3 regions of the Streptomyces sp. VTCC 41912 genome follow, and region 2 is predicted to be linked to each of the others. Evidence: riboswitches for the same ligand, from Rfam matches in the RefSeq annotation. Region 2 holds a riboswitch; each other region holds the start of a gene.
The links. A riboswitch is a leader RNA that binds a small molecule or an ion and turns the genes downstream of it on or off. The one in region 2 is predicted to bind thiamine pyrophosphate.
Positions count from the first base shown of each region.

Region 1 (6,596 bases), on a different contig from region 2:
CGAGGGGGTCCTGCAACGTCGTATCCACGGCAGACGAGTCTACGAGCCCGCGCCGACAGCCCCGACGTCCCGGCCGCCGCCAAAGGGGAACGCAGCGGAACCGTGACAAGGGGGGCGGCCGGAACCGGTCCGGCACGGAATAATCCGGACCCGGCCGTGGTCGCACCCGAAGGGGTGGCGCCCGCGGCCCCGACGCCACACCGCACCACAGGGGGGATCCGATGACGACGTTGCAGATCGGGGCGCTGGCCCGGCGGACCGGCACCACCGAGCGCCTGCTGCGCTACTACGAGGAGCAGGGGCTGCTCAGCCCCGCGCGGACCGCCGCCGGCTACCGCGTCTACCAGGAGGCCGACGTCGACCAGGTCCGCCGCATCCGGACGCTGCTGACCTCCGGGCTGAACACCGCCACCATCGCCCAGGTGCTGCCCTGTCTGCGCGACGACGACGGCCGGCTGGTGCCCACCTGCCCGCAGCTGGTCGGCGAGCTCCACCGGGAGCGGGCCCGGCTCACGGGCTCCATCGACGCCCTGACGGCCTCCCGGAACCTCCTCGACGAGGTGATCACCGCGGCCCCGCCGGAGCTCACCGCCCAGCTCGCCGGGGCGACCGGGCCCGCGGACACGCCCTAGAACGCCGGGCGCTCCGGGTCCAGCTCCGCGACGCCGTCGGTGGGCGAGGACGCCAACGCGAAGTGGCGGCGCGGGATCCGACCGGCGCGGTGCGCCAGCCGGCCCGCCTGAACCGCGTGCCGCATCGCCGCCGCCATCAGCTCCGGCTCCTGCGCGCGGGTCACCGCCGACGCCAGCATCACCGCCGCACAGCCCAGCTCCATGGCGAGCGCCGCGTCCGAGGCGGTGCCCGCGCCGGCGTCCAGGACGACCGGGACGCCCGCGCGCTCGGTGATCAGCTGGAAGTTGTGCGGATTGCGGATGCCGAGGCCGGAACCGATCGGCGAACCGAGCGGCATGATCGCCGCACAGCCCACGTCCTCCAGCTTCCGGGCGAGGACGGGGTCGTCGTTGGTGTACGGCAGGACGACGAAACCGTCGTCCACGAGGGTCTCGGCGGCGTCCAGCAGCTCCACCGGGTCGGGCAGCAGGGTCCGCTCGTCGGCGACGACCTCCAGCTTGACCCAGTCGGTGCCGAGCGCCTCCCGGGAGAGTCGGGCGGTGAGCACCGCCTCGCCCGCCGTGAAGCAGCCGGCGGTGTTCGGCAGCACCCGGATCCCGTTGCGCCGGAGCACGGACAGCACCGAGCCCTGCACGGTCGGGTCCAGCCGCCGCATGGCGACCGTCGTCAGCTCCGTGCCGGAGGCCAGCAGCGCGCGCTCCAGGACGCCGAGGCTGGGCGCGCCGCCGGTGCCCATGATGAGCCGGGACCGGAACGCGGTGCCGGCGATGGTGAGCGGGTCGGCGTCGGGGCCGGGCGCCGCGACGGCGTCCGCCCGTTCCACTGCGGTGTCGGTCATGACGGTGATCAGCCTCCCTGCACGGCGGTGAGCACTTCGACGCGGTCGCCGTCGCCGAGCGCGGTGGTGGACCACTGGGTGCGCGGCACGACGGTCTCGTTGACCGCGGCGGCCACCCCGGCCGACGCGCGGGACAGCGTGGCGACCAGCCGGTCCAGGGTCAGCCCGGCCGGGATCCGGCGGGCCTCCCCGTTGACGGAGACGGACACCGTGGGGCCGGCGGGGGCATCGGGGGCGACGGGGCCGGCAGGAGTACCGGGCGTACCGGGGGCGCTCATACGGGCTGCTCCTCAAGGGCACGGACGCGCTCGGCCCCCAGGGTGGCGGGGGAGAAGCGCGTAGGGGAGAAGGGGCGGGCCTCTTCCGGGACGGTTCCGGTGGCCAGCACCTCGGCCAGCACGTCACCGGTGACCGGCGTCAGCAGTACGCCGTTGCGGAAGTGGCCGGTGGCCAGGTGAAGACCGGGCAGCCCGGTCGGGCCGAGCAGCGGTGCGTTGTCGGGGGAGCCGGGACGCAGCCCGGCGAGGCTCTCGACCAGCGGCAGTTCGGTGAGGCCCGGGAGGAGTTCGTGGGCGTCCCGCAGCAGCTCGTAGACGCCGCCCGCGGTCACCGTGGTGTCCCAGCCCAACTCCTCGCTGGTGGCGCCGAGGACCAGTTCGCCGCTCTCCCGGGGCACCAGGTAGAGCGGGTTGCCGCGGACCACGGCGCGCACGGTGCGGGAGAGGAACGCCTGGCCGCCCGGGAGCCGGTCCGGTAGCCGCAGCCGCAGCACTTGCCCCTTGACGGGCCGCACCGGCGGCCGCACGGCCTCCGGGACGCCCGCCAGCAGCCCGCTGCGACTGCCCCCGGCCAGCACGACCTGACCGGCCGCCAGCCGCGTCCCGTCGGCGAGTTCGGCGCCCGTGGCGCGCCCCCGGGCGGTCGTCAGGCGCTCCGCCGCCGTCCGGTGGAAGACCACCCCGGCCCGTTCGCACGCGGCCAGCAGGGCGCCCGCCAGCCGCCGCGGATCGACCTGGTGGTCACCGTCCACCCGGAGGCCGCCGCGCACCCCCGGGGCGAGCATCGGCTCCAGGCGCCGGCACTCGCGCCCGGTCAGCCACTGCGAGTCCAGGCCCGAGCGGACCTGGAGGGCGTGCAACTCCCTCAGGTGGGCGCGGTCGTCGGCGTCCAGCGCGACGGCCAGGGTGCCGCACCGGCGGTAGCCGATCCGCTGCCCGCTGGCCTCCTCCAGCTCTTCCGCGAAGCGCGGATACCGCTGTGCCGAGGCCAGGTTGAGGCCCAGCAGGGTCTCCTCGCCGTAGTGGAGCTCGGTGACCGCGGCCAGCATGCCGCCCGCGACGAACGCCGCGCCGCCGCCGGGCGCGGGGTCCGCCAGCGCGACCCGCAGCCCGCGGCCGGCCGCCCGCCAGGCGGTCACCAGCCCGATGATGCCGCCGCCGACGACCAGCACGTCGGGGTGCCGGTCCGCGGGCCGCGACGGGTCCGTTGGTGTGGTGGATGGATGCATGGGCGTCCAGCCCCTCCCTTCGCCGGCATGACCCGGATCAGGTTCGTACGGTCGGAGGCCGGCCAGCCTCCCTCTCAGCCCGGTCCGTCCGGGCTCCCGCGAGTGCGTGCGTCCGCCACCCTAATACGGGTCGCGACGCGTCGTAAGGGAGCGCCCGGGGGCCGGGCCCGGCCGTCACGGGGCGTGACGCTGTGTCAGAGATCTCCTTGCGCGCTGCTGCGGGCCGCGTCGGGTGCCGTCCTAGAGTGAGCGGGTGAGCGAGCAGAGCAAGTCTCCCCAGGACCCTGACCGCACGCCGCGCGTGGTGATCGTCGGCGCCGGGATGGCAGGTGTGCAGACCGCCGTGGCCCTGCGCGAACAAGGCTGGCGAGGAGCGATCGCGCTCCTCGGCGACGAGCCGCACCAGCCCTACGACCGGCCCCCGCTGTCCAAGGCGGTGCTGCTCGGCAAGGCCGACGGCTCCGCGTTCGACATCGACTTCGCCAGTCTCGGCATCGACCTCCACCTCGGCCGCCGGGTCACCGCGCTGCGCCCCGAGGAGCACCTCGTCGAGACCGACCGGGGCCCGGTCCGCTACGACTACGCGGTCCTGGCGACCGGCGCCGAACCGATCCGGCTGCCCGGCAGCGAGGGCCGCCCCGACGTGCACCTGCTGCGCACCCTGGACGACGCCGAGCGGCTGCGCCCGGTGCTCGCCGCCCAGCACCGGATCGTGGTGGTGGGGGCCGGCTGGATCGGTGCGGAGTTCGCCACCGCCGCCCGCGAGGCGGGCTGCGAGGTCACCGTCGTCGAGGCCGCCGACCATCCGCTGGCCGGCGCCCTGCCCGCCGAGGTCGCCGGGCACATGACCGGCTGGTACGCGGACGCCGGGGCCGACCTGCGCACCGGGGTGCGGGTCGACTCCGTCGCGCCCGGCGCGGTGACCCTCGCCGACGGCACCGCACTGCCCGCCGACGCCGTCGTCGTCGGCATCGGCGCCCGGCCCGCCACCGGCTGGCTGGCCGGTTCCGGCGTCGCCCTCTCGCCCGCGGACGGCTCGGTGCAGGCCGACGAGCGGCTGCGCACCTCCGTTCCCGACGTCTACGCGGTCGGCGACTGCGCCTCCTTCCCGTCGGCCCGTTACGGCACCCGGCTGCTGGTCCACCACTGGGACAACGCCCTCCAGGGGCCCCGCACGGTGGCCGAGAACATCGCCCGCGGCGCCGCCGAGGGCGTGGTCTACGACCCGGTGCCTTACTTCTGGTCCGAGCAGTTCGGCCGGTTCGTGCAGTACGCCGGCCACCACGGGGACGCCGACGAGCTGGTCTGGCGCGGTGATCCCACCGGCGCCGCCTGGTCGGTCCTCTGGCTCCGCGGCGACGGCGCCGGCGGAGCGGGACGGCTGGTCGCGCTGCTGGCCGTGGGGCGCCCGCGGGATCTGGCCCAGGGGCGCCGGCTCATCGAGCGGGGCGCCCTGCTCGACCGGGAGCGGGCGGCGGACGCCGCCGTTCCGCTCAAGTCGGCGGTCCGCTGACCCGCTGCGCGGCCCCTTGCCGCCCACCCGGCGGGGGACACGCGTTGCCCGGCGGCGATGCCCGGGTACCGGCTGTCAGTGGGAGGTGGCAGGCTTGTCCTGTGACCGAGATTGACGCAAAGATCGATGGACTCGTTCCCGCCTGGCTCACCCTCCCCGACATCGCCGAAGAACTCGACGTCGAGGTGACCCGCGTGCGGCAGCTGGTGAAGGAGGGCCAGCTGATCGCGGTGCGCCGCGGGGAGAACCGCGTGCTCCAGGTACCCGCCGAATTCATCCAGGACGGCAAGGTCGTCAAGGGACTCGTCGGGACGCTGACGCTCCTGCGGGACGACGGCTTCGCCGACGAGGAGATGCTGGAGTGGCTCTTCACCGCCGATGACACCCTGCCCGGTACCCCGGCGCAGGCGCTGCGCGAGAATCGCGGCACGGAGGTCAAGCGCCGGGCCCAGGCCCTGGCCGTCTGACGCAGCCGCGTCCCGCAGCAACCGCACCCACATCCGCAACCGCATCCACGCGGCGTACGGACCGGTTCCGGCCGGTCCGTACGCCGCCGACGAGGGGGAAGCCGCCCGATGACCACCGTTCGACAGGCCCTGTCCGACGCCCGGCTCTACCTGTGCACCGACGCGCGCACCCGGCAGGGCGACCTCCCGCAGTTCCTGGACGCGGTGCTCTCCTCGGGCGTGGACATCGTGCAGCTGCGCGACAAGGGCATGGAGGCCGGCGCGGAGCTGCGCCACCTGGAGGTCTTCGCGGACGCCTGCCGACGGCACGGCACGCTGCTCGCGGTCAACGACCGCGCGGACGTCGCCCACGCCGCGGGCGCCGGGGTGCTCCACCTCGGCCAGGGCGACCTGCCGGTCCCCGCCGCCCGCGCCCTGCTCGGCCCGGAGCCGCTGATCGGCCGCTCCACGCACGCCGAGGCCGAGGTGGACGCCGCCCTCACCGAGCCCGGCGTGGACTACTTCTGCACCGGCCCCTGCTGGCCGACCCCGACCAAGCCCGGCCGGCACGCCCCCGGCCTGGACCTGGTCCGCTACACCGCCGCGCGGAACCCCGAGCGCCCCTGGTTCGCCATCGGCGGGATCGACGCCGGCAACCTCGACGAGGTGCTGGCGGCCGGCGCCCGTCGGGTGGTGGTGGTCCGCGCGATCACCGAGGCCGACGACCCGGGTGCGGCCGCCGCCGAGCTGGCCAAGCGGGTCCGGAGCTATTCCGCCTGACGCGGCCGGCCGGCGCCGGCCGGAGAGCACCGGATGGCCACGGGATGTCCACCTGGTGGACAGCAACCGCACCAACCAGGCATTACGTCGATGCCGGTTGGTGTCCGTCCGACCTGTGGTTAACCTGCCCGTATGGCCCTAGGTACAGCTTCCACCAGGACTGATCGCGCACGCACGGTGCGCGACCTGCTTGCTTCCGGCAAGCGATCCTTCTCGTTCGAGTTCGCCGCCCCGAAGACGGAGAAGGGCGAGCGGACGTTGTGGAACGCCATCCGCCGCATCGAGGCCGTCGCCCCGACCTTCGTCTCCGTGACCTACGGGGCCGGTGGCACCTCCCGCGACGGCACGGTCCGTGCCACCGAGCGGATCGCCACCGACACCACCCTCACCCCGGTCGCCCACCTGACCGCGGTCAACCACTCCACCGCCGAGCTGCGCAACATCATCGGCCAGTACGCCGACGCCGGGATCCGCAACATGCTCGCGCTGCGCGGCGACCCGCCGGGCGACCCCATGGGCGACTGGATCCGGCACCCCGAGGGCATCGGCTTCGCCGCCGAGCTGGTCCAGCTGATCAAGGAGTCCGGCGACTTCTGCGTCGGCGTGGCCGCCTTCCCCGAGATGCACCCGCGCTCCACGGACTGGGACACCGACGTCCGGCACTTCGTCGACAAGTGCCGCGCCGGCGCCGACTTCGCGATCACGCAGATGTTCTTCTACCCGGAGGACTACTTCCGGCTGCGGGACCGGGTGCACGCCGCGGGTTGCTCGACGCCGATCATTCCGGAGATCATGCCGGTCACCAACGTGCGTCAGATCGAGCGCTTCGCGCAGCTCAGCAACGCCGCCTTCCCGCCCGAGCTCGCTGCGCGCATCCTC
Region 1 covers NZ_JBJMAB010000011.1:248,817-255,412, reverse strand. Annotated here, with positions in the region: gene pknB (Stk1 family PASTA domain-containing Ser/Thr kinase) at 1-28, opposite strand, end outside; gene ACJ6WD_RS19000 (MerR family transcriptional regulator) at 222-632, shown strand; gene ACJ6WD_RS18995 (thiazole synthase) at 629-1,471, opposite strand; gene thiS (sulfur carrier protein ThiS) at 1,480-1,680, opposite strand; gene thiO (glycine oxidase ThiO) at 1,746-2,978, opposite strand; TPP riboswitch at 2,976-3,088, opposite strand; gene ACJ6WD_RS18980 (NAD(P)/FAD-dependent oxidoreductase) at 3,232-4,491, shown strand; gene ACJ6WD_RS18975 (Rv2175c family DNA-binding protein) at 4,593-4,958, shown strand; gene thiE (thiamine phosphate synthase) at 5,067-5,717, shown strand; gene metF (methylenetetrahydrofolate reductase [NAD(P)H]) at 5,850-6,596, shown strand, end outside.
Region 1: it holds a riboswitch for thiamine pyrophosphate, as region 2 does, so the genes downstream of both, thiO (glycine oxidase ThiO) here and thiC (phosphomethylpyrimidine synthase ThiC) in region 2, are expected to answer to the same signal.

Region 2 (6,596 bases):
CAGGACGAGGTGTACCTGGTGGTGAGCGGCCGGGCGGCGATCACGGTGGGGACGGAGACCGAGTCGGTGGCCCGCGGCAGCGTGGTCTACGTGCCGGCCGGGGTGCCCCACAAGTTCCACCACATCAGCGAGGACCTCCGGGTCGTGGTGGTCTTTTCTCCGCCCGAGAGCTGAGGGTCGGACCCCGGAACCCGTAAGGGTCAGCTCAGGGGAGAGCCGGGGCTGTCGGGCCCCCACGGCGCCCGCCGGCGGCCTAGCATCGTTGGTGTACAGGGGGAACCGGAGACGCGGTGCGACGGATGCGGAGCACGCGGACGGTGCCACCGGAGCGGTACGGACCGACAACGGCGCGACAGACAGAAAGCAGGGCAGAGCAGTGGCTGGTAAGGGGATACTCGCAGGGCTTCCGTGGTGGGTCACCTGGGTCGTGGTGCCCGTCATCCTGATCGTCGTCTTCGGCGGACTGATCGCCACCGCCGTGGGATTCCTGATCGGGCTGCTCTTCAAGGTGCTGATCGCGGCGGCGCTGATCGCAGGTGTCATCTACCTCGTGCGCAGGTTCACCGGATCCTCGTCCTCGTCCTCGTCCTCGTCGAAGAGCGACTGGTAGGCCGAGCCCCCACCGATCGGCACTGTCCGACCCGCACCCTCCGAAGACGCCCTGCCCCCGCCCGGGAGCAGGGCGTCCGGCGTTCCGGCGACCGTCCGACACGCCTTGCGCCGGGGCCGAACGAGGATCGGAATCCGGCCCACCTGCGGTTCTCGCACCGGTGGGGTGCACGGCGTTCCGCCTGCTCACCAAGAGTGTGTACCTTGCTTCGTAGCGTCATCGAGGCCGGGCGTGCCGTCGATACGGGGGCAACTCCCCGACTTTCGGCTCCCGTTCCGGATCGCCCGGGCTACAGTGCGGACGCAGGCGTCTTCCGGACGGTGATGTTCCGGAAAATACCGAGCGATCGGGCCGGAGTCGTGCCGGCCGTCCGGGGAGGCGCACGGCCGCGGGGAGCGGATCCCGCGGTCCGGGCCACGGGGCCATGGCACTCGGACCTGGGGGTTGCGTTGGCGATCGGCAACGACGAGTCCGGCTCGCACCCCACCCTGATCGGGTCGGTGCAGCGGGCGCTGCGACTCCTGGAGGCGGTGGCCGCGCACGCCGACGGTGCGCCCGCCAAGCAGCTGGCCAGGGAGGCCCAACTCCCCCTGCCCACGACCTATCACCTGCTGCGGACGCTGACCCACGAGGGCTATCTGCGCAGGGAGAACGGCGTCTTCGTCATCGGCGAGGGCGCCGAGTCCATCGGTCGGGCGGGGGCCCGGCGCCGGCAGCGCCGACAGTTGGCCGACGCGCTCGCCGTGGCGGGCCGTGAACTGGGCGCCGCCGTCTACTTCGCCGTCTACCGCGAGGGGGAAGTGGAGGTGGTGGCGATAACCGCCGACCCGGCGCGACCGCCCGTCGAGGAATGGGCCGACTTCCGTTCCACCGCCCACACCCACGCGATCGGCCAGTGCCTTCTCTCGCAACTCGACGAACCGACCAGGAAAGAACACCTGTCCCGTTATCCGGTGCAGTCGATGACGCCCTTTTCGGTGCGTTCCGAAGGTGATCTACTGAATCGGCTGGCTACGGTGCGTCGCGGCCAGGTCGCCTACGATCGCCAGGAATATGCCCTGGGCACGGTGTGTTCGGCGATCCCGGTCCGAGTCGGCTCGGCCGCCGCGACGCTGGCGGTTTCTCTTCCTGCGACGGAAGTGCACCGATTGCAAGCAGTTACGGAGCGACTACGGAAAATGGCGGAGAGGGTACTAACGACACTCGCCTTCTCTATCAGTATCTGAAAACTCACTCCTTGTGATCTGCCTGCATGTGACCGACGATGGCGTCAATAGGGCTTCCGGGGATGATTCCCGGCCATCTCCGATCAAGTGCGGGGCAGTGGTTGATGAACGACACGGTTCAGGCAGAAGTGATCATGAGCTTCCTCGTCTCGGAGGAGCTCGCCTTCCGGATCCCGGTGGAGCTGGAATTCGACAGCGCCGATCCCTACGCCGTCCGGCTCACCTTCGATCTCCCCGGAGACGCGCCCGTGACCTGGGTGTTCGGCCGTGAGCTGTTGCTGGACGGGCTGACCCGGCCGGCGGGCGAGGGCGACGTCCGGGTCGAGCCGTCCGCCCCCGAGCACCTCAGCGACGTCTACATCAGCCTTCAAGTCGGCCCCGAGCGGGCGCTGTTCCGGGCCAGCGCGCCGCCGCTGATCGCCTTCCTGGACCGCACGGACCGGATCGTCCCGCTCGGCAAGGAGGAGGTCTGCGACACCCTGGAGGCCGCGCTCGACCGGATCCTCACGGAGGCTCCGGCCGGCTGAGCCGCCCGCCCCGGCCCCTCTCCCCTGTTCCCCTGCCCTCGCCGCCCGGCCGTCGGCCGCCCCGCCCTGTTGCGCCCCGTCCGTCACCCGCACCGTCCCCTCGCACCGGCCGGCCCCGTGGCCCGCCCGCCGTCAGTGCTTCCGGCGCCGTCCGCGCGCCGCGCGTCGCCCACCGCGTCCACCGACGGCCGCCGTCCGCCCCGACCCGTCCGGCGCCGGTCGGTCCGCCGAGACCACCAGGGCCGCCAGCAGCGTGGTCACCGGCACCGACGCGACCAGCCCGATACTGCCCACCAGGGTGCGGACGATCTCCTCCGCGACGACTTCGCTGCCGGCGACCCGCCCCACACTGCTCTGCGCGATCGAGAACAGCAGGAGCAGCGGGAGCGCGGCGCCCGCGTAGGCCATGACGAGCGTGTTCACCACCGAGGCGATGTGGTCCCGCCCGATCCGCATCGCCGCGCCGTACAGCTTGCGCCAACCCACCGTCGGATCAGCCTCCTTGAGCTCCCAGACCGCGGCCGTCTGCGTCACCGTCACGTCGTCGAGCACCCCCAGCGAACCGATGATGATCCCCGCCAGCAGCAGACCGCGGATCTCGATGTTCGGGTACAGCCCGTGCACCAGCCCGGTGGTGTCGTCCGTGTTGCCGGTCAGCAGCGCCCAGTGGGTGAAGATCGAGCCCAACAGTGCGATGAGGAGGAGCGAGGCGAGGGTGCCGAGCACCGCCACCGACGTGCGGGCCGTCAGCCCGTGGCACAGGTAGAGCGCGATCAGCATGATCGCGCTGCCGCCGACCACCGCCACCACCAGCGGATCGGAGCCCTGGAGGATCGCCGGCAGGATGAACAGGGTCAACAGGCCGAAGCTGGCCGTCAGCGCCACCAGCGCGAGCACCCCGCGCAGCCGCCCGATGATCACCACCGCGAAGGCGAAGATCGCTGCCAGTACCCACATCGGCACCGTGCGATCGACGTCGGTCACCGCGTACTGAAGCTCCCTCGGAGCCTTGGGGGAGTAGGAGACGATGACGTCCTGTCCGGTCGTGTAGTGCCGTGGGGCGTCCGGCGTCACCACCGTCTGGAAGGTCCGGCCGGCGTTCTCCCCCGTGGTGACCTTGATCGTCGCCTGTTCGCAGGGCTTGCCGCGGGACGCTCCGCCGGCCGGTGGCTGGCCCCCGGGCGTGGTGGGCTGCGGCTGCTGCTCGGCGTGCACCGCCGCGCAGTCGACCTCCTCGACCTTGGTGACCCGGGCCTTCTCGGTGGGCTGGTCGAAGCCCACACCGGACGGTTTGTGGGGCGGCGCGCCACCGGGCCAGAGGACGAGCAGACCGACCGCCACCGCGGCCGCGAACGGGATCAGGACGGCGGCGATGACCTTGCGCAGATGGCGGGACACCGGTGCGGCCGGCCCGTGGCCGTGCGCGTGCGCATGGCCGGCGGTGGCGTGCTGGGTTTCGGGAGGGCTCACCGCCCGATCATTGCAAGAACCCGTGGGCCCCCTGTTCACACCGACGCCTCGGCCGCTACCGTGGTGGCACCTTTGCAATCGCGGGAGCTCGGAGCACCGGGCTGAGAGGGCGCTGACCTCCGTCCCAGCGGTGTTTCACGTGAAACACCGGATGACGGAAGCCGCTGCGTCGACCGCCGAACCTGTTACCGGGTAATGCCGGCGTAGGGAGTTGGGTCTACATGACTCTGCAGGATGCACGCACGCCTGAAAACGGCTCGGCCGACGGCGAAAAGCCGCAGATCGGCTGGCACAAGGGCTACGTTTCCGGATCGCGTCCGGACCTCCGGGTCCCGGTCCGGCGGGTGCACCTCACCAACGGCAAGGACGTGACGCTCTACGACACGTCAGGGCCGTACACCGATCCCCAGATCGAAACCGACGTTCGCCGCGGTCTGGCGCCGCTGCGCGAGAACTGGATCATCACCCGGGGCGACACCGAGGAGTACGCGGGCCGCCCGATGCGTCCCGAGGACGACGGGATCAAGCACACGTCACCGCGCGGTGGCCTGCGCAACCTCGACGCGGTCTTCCCCGGCCGGCCGCGCCAGCCGCGTCGCGGCCGGGGCGGCACCCCGGTCTCCCAGCTCGCGTACGCCCAACGTGGCGAGATCACCGCGGAGATGGAGTACGTCGCCGTCCGCGAGAACGTCTCCCCCGAGTTCGTGCGGGACGAGATCGCGGCGGGCCGGGCGGTGCTGCCGGCCAACATCAACCACCCGGAGATCGAGCCGATGATCATCGGCAAGAACTTCCTGGTGAAGGTGAACGCCAACATCGGCAACTCCGCGGTCACGTCGTCGATCGAGGAGGAGGTCGAGAAGATGACCTGGGCGACCCGCTGGGGCGCCGACACGGTCATGGACCTCTCCACCGGCCGCAACATCCACACCACCCGTGAGTGGGTGCTGCGCAACTCCCCCGTCCCCATCGGCACCGTCCCCCTCTACCAGGCGCTGGAGAAGGTCGACGGCAAGGCCGAGGAGCTGACCTGGGAGATCTACAAGGACACCGTCATCGAGCAGGCCGAGCAGGGCGTCGACTACATGACGGTGCACGCCGGCGTGCTGCTCCGCTACGTCCCGCTCACCGCCAACCGGAAGACCGGCATCGTCTCCCGCGGTGGCTCGATCATGGCGGCGTGGTGCCTGGCGCACCATCAGGAGTCCTTCCTCTACACGCACTTCGAGGAACTCTGCGACATCCTCGCCGCCTACGACGTCACCTTCTCCCTCGGTGACGGTCTGCGTCCCGGCTCCATCGCGGACGCCAACGACGAGGCGCAGTTCGCCGAGCTGCGGACCCTCGGCGAGCTGAACACGATCGCCAAGCGGCACGGCGTGCAGACCATGATCGAGGGCCCGGGCCACGTCCCGATGCACAAGATCAAGGAGAACATCGACCTCCAGCAGGAGATCTGCGAAGAGGCCCCGTTCTACACGCTCGGCCCGCTCACCACCGACATCGCGCCCGCCTACGACCACATCACCTCGGGCATCGGCGCCGCGATGATCGCCTGGTGGGGCACGGCGATGCTCTGCTACGTCACGCCCAAGGAGCACCTGGGCCTCCCGGACCGCGACGACGTGAAGACCGGCGTCATCACCTACAAGATCGCGGCCCACGCGGCGGACCTCGCCAAGGGACACCCCGGCGCCCAGGAATGGGACGACGCGCTCTCCGACGCCCGCTTCGAATTCCGCTGGGAGGACCAGTTCAACCTGGCCCTCGACCCGGACACCGCCCGCGCCTTCCACGACGCGACGCTGCCCGCCGAACCGGCCAAGACGGCCCACTTCTGCTCGATGTGCGGGCCGAAGTTCTGCTCCATGAAGATCTCCCAGGACATTCGCCGCGAGCACGGCGGTGCGCTGGCCGCCGACGCCGACGCCGCGGCCGGAATGGCGGAGAAGTCGCGGGAGTTCGCGGCGGCCGGCAACCGCGTCTACCTGCCGATCGCGGACTGAGCCGACGGGACCGACCGGGAACGGCCCGAAGACGTGCGGCGCGTGCGTCTTCGGGCCGTCCGCCCGTTCGTCAACGCGGCCGGGCACCGCGGGGCACCAACGCGGGCGTCCGCGCGGCAGCTACTCCGGCCGGCGTTCCGGCCCCCCGTAGTCGGGGCTGGTGAAGTCCGGGCTGGAGTAGCGGGGGCGGGACCAGGAGGCGTCGGTGTCGCGGCTGCTGAAGCGGGGACGGGTGTAGCCGAGCGTGGGGGTGCGGCGCTCCTCGGCCGGTGCGGGGCGGGGCACGTACCGGACCGGATCGTCCTCGGGGTCGGCCGCGGGATCGGCCAGCGCCTCGCGCAGGAAGGGCAGCAACCCGCGGTCCAGGAGGGCCTGCCGCCAGGCGTCGTGGGCGCTGTCCAGCGCGGCGGCCCGCTCCTTGGCCGCCGTGTCCCGGGCCGTGCCGTTGCGCAGCGCGGTGACGACCACGCAGCCCATGGCGACCAGTGCCCCGGCGGCGGCCAGCCCTGCGAAGACCCAGCCGACGCTGATCAGGGGCCGGGAGACGGCCGGGTCCGGGTCGACGGCGCGCAGCACGTAGCCGATGACGAGGAAGAGGACGGCCGCGATGCCGGCGAGCACCGGCACGAGGACGGTGGCCATCGCGGCGAGCCCGAACCCGGCAGGATCGGACTCCGGCTCGTCGTCCGCGGTGGCCGGTCCGGTGCGTTCGTCAGAGGTCTGGTCCGCCGACGGACCGCCACCTCCGGCGCCGGAC
Region 2 covers NZ_JBJMAB010000003.1:162,280-168,875, reverse strand. Annotated here, with positions in the region: gene ACJ6WD_RS06170 (cupin domain-containing protein) at 1-174, shown strand, start outside; gene ACJ6WD_RS06165 (DUF5326 family protein) at 377-610, shown strand; gene ACJ6WD_RS06160 (IclR family transcriptional regulator) at 1,060-1,836, shown strand; gene ACJ6WD_RS06155 (SsgA family sporulation/cell division regulator) at 1,941-2,363, shown strand; gene ACJ6WD_RS06150 (YibE/F family protein) at 2,496-3,833, opposite strand; TPP riboswitch at 3,904-4,060, shown strand; gene thiC (phosphomethylpyrimidine synthase ThiC) at 4,055-5,839, shown strand; gene ACJ6WD_RS06140 (hypothetical protein) at 5,960-6,596, opposite strand, start outside.

Region 3 (6,596 bases), on a different contig from region 2:
CGCCTACGCGGTCGGCTGGCGCTTCGGCAGGAAGAAGCTCGCGCCGCGGATCAGTCCCGGCAAGACCCGCGAGGGACTCGTCGGGGCGGTGCTCTTCGCGATGGTGGCGGGCGCGCTGTGCATGCAGTTCCTGATCAAGGGCGGCATCTGGTGGCAGGGACTGCTGCTCGGCCTCGCGGTCGCGGTCAGCGCCACCCTCGGTGACCTCGGCGAATCCATGATCAAGCGGGATCTGGGCATCAAGGACATGGGCACCCTGCTGCCCGGTCACGGCGGCATCATGGACCGGTTGGACTCGCTGCTGCCGACCGCTCCCGTCGTCTGGCTGCTGTTCGTGATCTTCGTGGGATCGGGCTGAGCGTCGCCGGTTACCCTTGGAGGGCGCGTCGCTCGTTCGCGGCGCGCCCTTTCCGTCCCCGCGACCGCGGGGACGATCCGTGAGGTCTCCCGGTTCCGGCCCGTCCGGACCCCGGTCACGCGTCGGCAGAAGCCGCCCGACCTCGTCGCACAGAGGAGTTTCCGCCCATGGCACGCCCGGCCCCGGGAGAACTGACGTTCGTCGCCCCCCGCGGCGCCAAGAAGCCACCTCGGCACCTCGCCGACCTCAGCCCGGCCGAGCGCCGGGAGGCGGTGGCGGCGATCGGCGAGAAGCCGTTCCGCGCCAAGCAGCTGTCGCAGCACTACTTCGCCCGCTACGCGCACGACCCCGCCCAGTGGACCGACATCCCCGCGGCGGCTCGCGAGAAGCTCGCCGCCGAACTGCTGCCGGACCTGATGTCCGTGGTGCGGCACATCTCGTGCGACGACGACACCACCCGCAAGACGCTGTGGCGCCTGCACGACGGCACCCTCGTCGAGTCCGTCCTGATGCGCTACCCGGACCGGGTCACCATGTGCATCTCCTCGCAGGCCGGCTGCGGCATGAACTGCCCGTTCTGCGCCACCGGCCAGGCCGGCCTGGACCGCAACCTCTCCACCGCCGAGATCGTGCACCAGATCGTCGACGGGATGCGGGCGCTGCGCGACGGCGAGGTGCCCGGCGGACCGGCACGGCTGTCCAACATCGTCTTCATGGGCATGGGCGAGCCGCTCGCCAACTACAAGCGGGTGGTCGGCGCCATCCGGCGGCTGACCGACCCCGAGCCGGACGGGCTGGGCCTCTCCCAGCGCGGCATCACCGTCTCCACCGTCGGGCTGGTCCCGGCGATGCTGCGGTTCGCCGACGAGGGCTTCAAGTGCCGGCTCGCGCTGTCGCTGCACGCGCCCGACGACGAGCTGCGGGACACCCTCGTGCCCGTCAACACCCGCTGGAAGGTACGCGAGGTGCTGGACGCGGCGTGGGAGTACGCCGAGAAGTCCGGCCGCCGGGTCTCGATCGAGTATGCCCTGATCCGCGACATCAACGACCAGGCGTGGCGCGGTGACCTGCTGGGACGGCTGCTCAAGGGCAAGCGCGTCCACGTCAACCTCATCCCGCTCAACCCGACGCCCGGCTCCAAGTGGACCGCCTCGCGGCCCGAGGACGAGCTGGCGTTCGTGCGGGCCATCGAGGCGCACGGCGTGCCCGTGACCGTGCGGGACACCCGGGGCCAGGAGATCGACGGCGCCTGCGGACAGCTTGCGGCCTCGGAGCGCTGAGCCACCCGCTGGTACGGTGTCGTCGAACAAATGCACATTCCGACAGGGGAGCGCCACAGCGCTGAGAGTGCGGACACGTCGTAGCCCTACGACGCCGCAGACCCTTGAACCTCGCCCGGGTCATTCCGGGTAGGAAGTTCGGTCGTCACTCATGCTGTTGCGCCCTGCCCACCGCCCGCTGCCGAACGTCTTCCGATGAAGAACGCAGCGGGCACCGGGCGGGGCCGCGTCTCTTCCTGGCCAGCCAGGAGGAAATCAGTGAGCACCACCAGAAGGATCACCGCGGCAGCGCTCGCCGCCGCGGCGGGCATGACGGCACTCGCCGGATGCGGCAGCGCCGGCGACAGCAGCGCCGACGCCAAGACCGTCACGCTCGTCAGCCACGACTCGTTCAACGCCTCCAAGTCCGTCCTGGCCGCCTTTGAGAAGGAGAGCGGCTACAAGGTCAAGGTGCTCAGGGGCGGGGACGCCGGCGAAGCCGTCAACAAGGCGATCCTCTCCAAGGACAACCCGCAGGGCGACGTCTTCTTCGGCATCGACAACACCCTGCTCTCGCGCGGGCTGAACGCCGGGCTCTTCACGCCCTACAAGGCCAAGGGCCTGGACAGCGTCCCGGCTGATCTGCAGCTCGACAAGGACGGCCACCGGGTCACGCCCCTCGACTACGGCGACATCTGCGTCAACTACGACCGCGCCTACTTCACCCAGCACAAGCTGGCGCCGCCGCAGACCTTCGACGACCTGCTCAAGCCGCAGTACAAGGGCCTGCTCGTCACGGAGAACTCCGCCACCTCCTCCCCGGGACTCGCCTTCCAGCTCGGCACGATCGCCGCCCACGGCGAGGCCGGCTGGACGGACTACTGGAAGAAGCTCAAGGCCAACGGCGTCGAGGTCGTCGACAGCTGGGAACAGGCGTACAACGAGCGCTTCTCGGGCTCCGCGGCCGGCAAGGGCAAGGGGGACAAGCCGCTGGTGGTCTCCTACGCCTCCAGCCCGCCCGCCGAAGTGATGGGCAAGAACCCCGCCCCGAAGGAGGCCCCGACCGGCGTCGCGACCGGCACCTGCTTCCAGCAGATCGAATTCGGTGGCCTGCTCAAGGGCGCCAAGAACGAGAAGGGCGGCAAGGCGCTGCTCGACTTCCTCCTGTCGAAGACGTTCCAGGAGGACATGCCGCTGCAGATGTTCGTCAACCCGGCACGCAAGGACGCCAAGGAGCCGGAGCTGTTCACCCGCTACGGCGTCACGATCGACAAGCCGGCGACCCTCGCACCCGAGACGATCGCCAAGAACCGTGACCAGTGGGTCAAGCAGTGGTCCTCGCTCGTTCTGAAGTAGCCCGCACCCGGCAACGGGGGACCGCGCGGACCACGGCGGTGCGGCTCGGCCTGATGGTCGTGCCGTTCGTCTTCTTCGTGGTGTTCTTCGCCTACCCGGTCGCCGTGATCGTCGGCCGGGGGCTGAAGGACGGCGGGCAGTGGCAACTCGGCCGCTTCGGCGCCGTGCTCGGTGATCCGGACGTCCTCCACGTGCTGTGGTTCACGGTGTGGCAGGCCGCTGCCTCGACCGCCTTGACGCTGCTGATCGCGCTGCCCGGCGCCTACGTCTTCGCCCGCTTCGACTTCCCCGGCAAACAACTGCTGCGGGCGGTGGTGGCGGTGCCGTTCGTGCTGCCCACCGTCGTCGTCGGCTCCGCCTTCCTGGCGCTGGTCGGCCGGGGCGGGCTGCTGGACGACCTGTGGGGCGTCCGGCTGGACACCTCGGTGTGGGCGATCCTGCTGGCCCACGTCTTCTTCAACTACGCCGTCGTCGTCCGCACCGTCGGCGGGCTCTGGTCCCAGCTCGACCCGCGTCAGGAGGAGGCGGCCCGGGTCCTGGGCGCCGGACGGTTCGCGGCGTGGCGGAAGGTGACGCTGCCCGCGCTCGGGCCGGCGGTGGCCGCCGCGGCGCTGATGGTGTTCCTCTTCACCTTCACCTCCTTCGGAGTGGTGCAGATCCTCGGCGGACCCACCTTCTCCACGTTGGAGGTGGAGATCTACCGGCAGACCGCCGACTTCCTGGACCTGCCGACCGCCGCCGTGCTCACCCTGATCCAGTTCGCGGCCGTACTGGGACTGTTGGCGCTGCATGCCTGGACCGTGCGGCGCCGCGAATCCACCCTGCGGCTCGTCGACGCCTCCCGGACCGCCCGTCGTCCGCACGGCGCAGGCCAGTGGGCGCTGCTGTGGGGCACCCTCACCGTCATCGCGGTGCTGCTCGTCCTGCCGCTCGCCGTACTCGTCGAGCAATCCTTCGCCGGCCCGGACGGCTACGGGTTGGTCTTCTACAAGACGCTGCACGATGCGGCGTCCGCCGACAGCACCTTCGCCGTCGCCCCCCTCGACGCCCTCTGGAACTCCCTCGCCTACGGTGCGGCAGCCACCGCGATCGCCCTCCTGGTCGGAGGACTGGCCGCGGCCGCACTCACCCGCTCCCGGCCGGCAGCCGGCCCGTCCGGGCGGACGCCGATGATCACCCGGCTCCTGCGCGGCTTCGACGGACTGCTGATGTTGCCCCTCGGAGTCTCTGCCGTGACCGTCGGCTTCGGATTCCTGATCACCCTCGACAAGCCGCCGCTGGACCTGCGGGCCTCGTGGTGGCTGGTCCCGCTCGCCCAGGCCCTGGTGGGTGTGCCGTTCGTGGTCCGCACGATGCTGCCCGTCCTGCGGGCGGTGGACGGGCGGCTGCGGGAAGCGGCGGCGGTCCTCGGTGCCTCGCCTTGGCAGGTCTGGCGCGAGGTGGACCTGCCGATGGTGCGGCGGGCGCTGCTCGTCGCGGCGGGCTTCGCCTTCGCGGTGTCGCTCGGTGAGTTCGGCGCGACCGTCTTCATCGCCCGGCCGGACCAGCCGACGCTGCCGGTGGCCGTCACCCGACTGCTGGGCCGCGCGGGCGAGTTCAACTACGGCCAGGCGATGGCCCTGTCGACCATATTGATGGTGGTGTGCGCGGGCGCCCTGCTGGCCCTGGAGCGCATCCGCACCGACCACTCCGGGGAGTTCTAGATGACGGCACAGGCCCGGACCGCGGCATCGGAAATGCTGCGCCTGGACAGCGTCACGGTCAGTTTCGGCACGCCCGGCGCGCATCCCGCGCTCGACGGGGTGGACCTGTTCGTCGCCGCACACGAAATCGTCTGCGTCCTCGGCCCCAGCGGCAGCGGCAAGTCCACCCTGCTGCGGGTCGTCGCCGGGCTGCAGCACGCCGACGCGGGGGCCGTGCTGCTCGAAGGGCGCGACCAGGTGGGGGTGCCCACGCACCGGCGTGGCGTCGGGTTGATGTTCCAGGACCACCAGTTGTTCCCGCAGCGCGATGTCGCGGGGAACGTGGCCTTCGGAGTGCGGATGCGGGGCTCCTCCCGCGCCGAGCAGCAACGCACGGTCACCGAACTGCTGGATCTCGTCGGGCTCCCGGGCGCCGAGCGCCGGGCCGTGGCGTCGCTGTCCGGCGGCGAGCAACAGCGCGTCGCTCTCGCTCGGGCCCTCGCCCCGAGCCCGCGGCTGTTGATGCTGGACGAACCCCTCGGGCAACTGGACCGGGGGCTGCGCGAGCGCCTCGTCGTCGAACTGCGCCGACTTTTTCGCGAGTTGGGCACGACGGTGCTCGCCGTCACCCACGACCAAGGGGAGGCCTTCGCCCTCGCCGACCGCGTCGTGGTGATGCGGGACGGCCGGATCGCTCAGAGCGGCACCCCCTTGGAGGTCTGGCAGCGCCCCGCTTCCGCCTTCGTCGCCCGTTTCCTCGGTTTCGACAACGTGGTGGAGGCGACCGTGCAGGGCGAATCCGCCGTTACCCCTTGGGGCAAGGTGCCCGTACCGGACGGCACTTCGGATGGTGCCTGCCGCCTGCTCGTGCGCCCGGCCGGCGTCCGGCTGACGTCCCCGGCGGACGGCCTGCCGTGCACGGTCGTGGCCCGGACCTTCCGTGGCACGCACGTTGCGCTGTTGCTCCAACCGCCGAGCGGACCGCAGGTGGAGGCGGCGTGCCCACTCCACGAAGCGCCGGAGTCCGGAGACCGGGTCGGCATCTCCTTCGCCGTCGAGGACGTGGTGGTGTTGGACGACACGGAGGAGTGAGCGTGTCGCCTGCCGGTGCTGGGCCATGATCCGCTCCTGAAGGGGGTGGGGGCCGTTAGGTGCGTGAGGGAGGGGCGGGGCGCCGGCCCTGCGGGATGACCAGGCCCAACTCGTAGGCGAGGATCACCGCCTGGGCACGATCACGGAGCCCCATCTTCGTGAAGAGCCGGTTGATGTGCGTCTTGACGGTGTGATCGGTGATCGTCAGGCGTGCGGAGATCTCCGCGTTGGACAGCCCCTGGGCGATGTGGAGGAGCACCTCCACCTCACGGCCGGTCAGCTCCTCGACCGTGCGCACCGGAGCCGGTGCCGATCTCTGCTTGACGAACTGCGCGATCAACCGCTTGGTCAACTCAGGCGCCAACAGTGCATTGCCCTCCGCCACCACCCGCACGGCGTGGAGGAGTTCCGGGAACGTGGTGTCCTTCAAGAGGAAGCCGCTGGCGCCGGCTGCGAGCGCGTCGTACACGTACTCGTCGAGCCCGAACGTCGTCAGCATCAACGCCTTGGTCGCGCCACCCGACGCCCGAGTGATCTCCCGGGCGGCCTCGATGCCGTTCTTGTGCGGCATCCGGATGTCCAGCAGTGCGAGGTCGGGGCGCTGCTCCGCCGCCACCCGTACCGCCTGCACGCCGTCCTCGGCCTCACCCACCACCTCGATGTCGTCCTGCGTGCCCAGGAGGTTGACGAAACCGGTTCGGACGATGGCCTGGTCGTCGGCCACAATTGCTCTGATCACCACGGGATTTCCGCCTCTACGAGAAAGCCGCCGTCCGGACCCGGGCTCGCGGTGAGCCTGCCCCCGAGCAACGTGGCCCGCTCCTCCATGCCGGCCAGGCCATGTCCGGA
Region 3 covers NZ_JBJMAB010000006.1:235,525-242,120, forward strand. Annotated here, with positions in the region: gene ACJ6WD_RS12380 (phosphatidate cytidylyltransferase) at 1-358, shown strand, start outside; gene rlmN (23S rRNA (adenine(2503)-C(2))-methyltransferase RlmN) at 526-1,638, shown strand; TPP riboswitch at 1,673-1,792, shown strand; gene ACJ6WD_RS12390 (thiamine ABC transporter substrate binding subunit) at 1,897-2,973, shown strand; gene ACJ6WD_RS12395 (ABC transporter permease) at 3,012-4,676, shown strand; gene ACJ6WD_RS12400 (ABC transporter ATP-binding protein) at 4,677-5,747, shown strand; gene ACJ6WD_RS12405 (response regulator transcription factor) at 5,803-6,489, opposite strand; gene ACJ6WD_RS12410 (sensor histidine kinase) at 6,483-6,596, opposite strand, start outside.
Region 3: it holds a riboswitch for thiamine pyrophosphate, as region 2 does, so the genes downstream of both, ACJ6WD_RS12390 (thiamine ABC transporter substrate binding subunit) here and thiC (phosphomethylpyrimidine synthase ThiC) in region 2, are expected to answer to the same signal.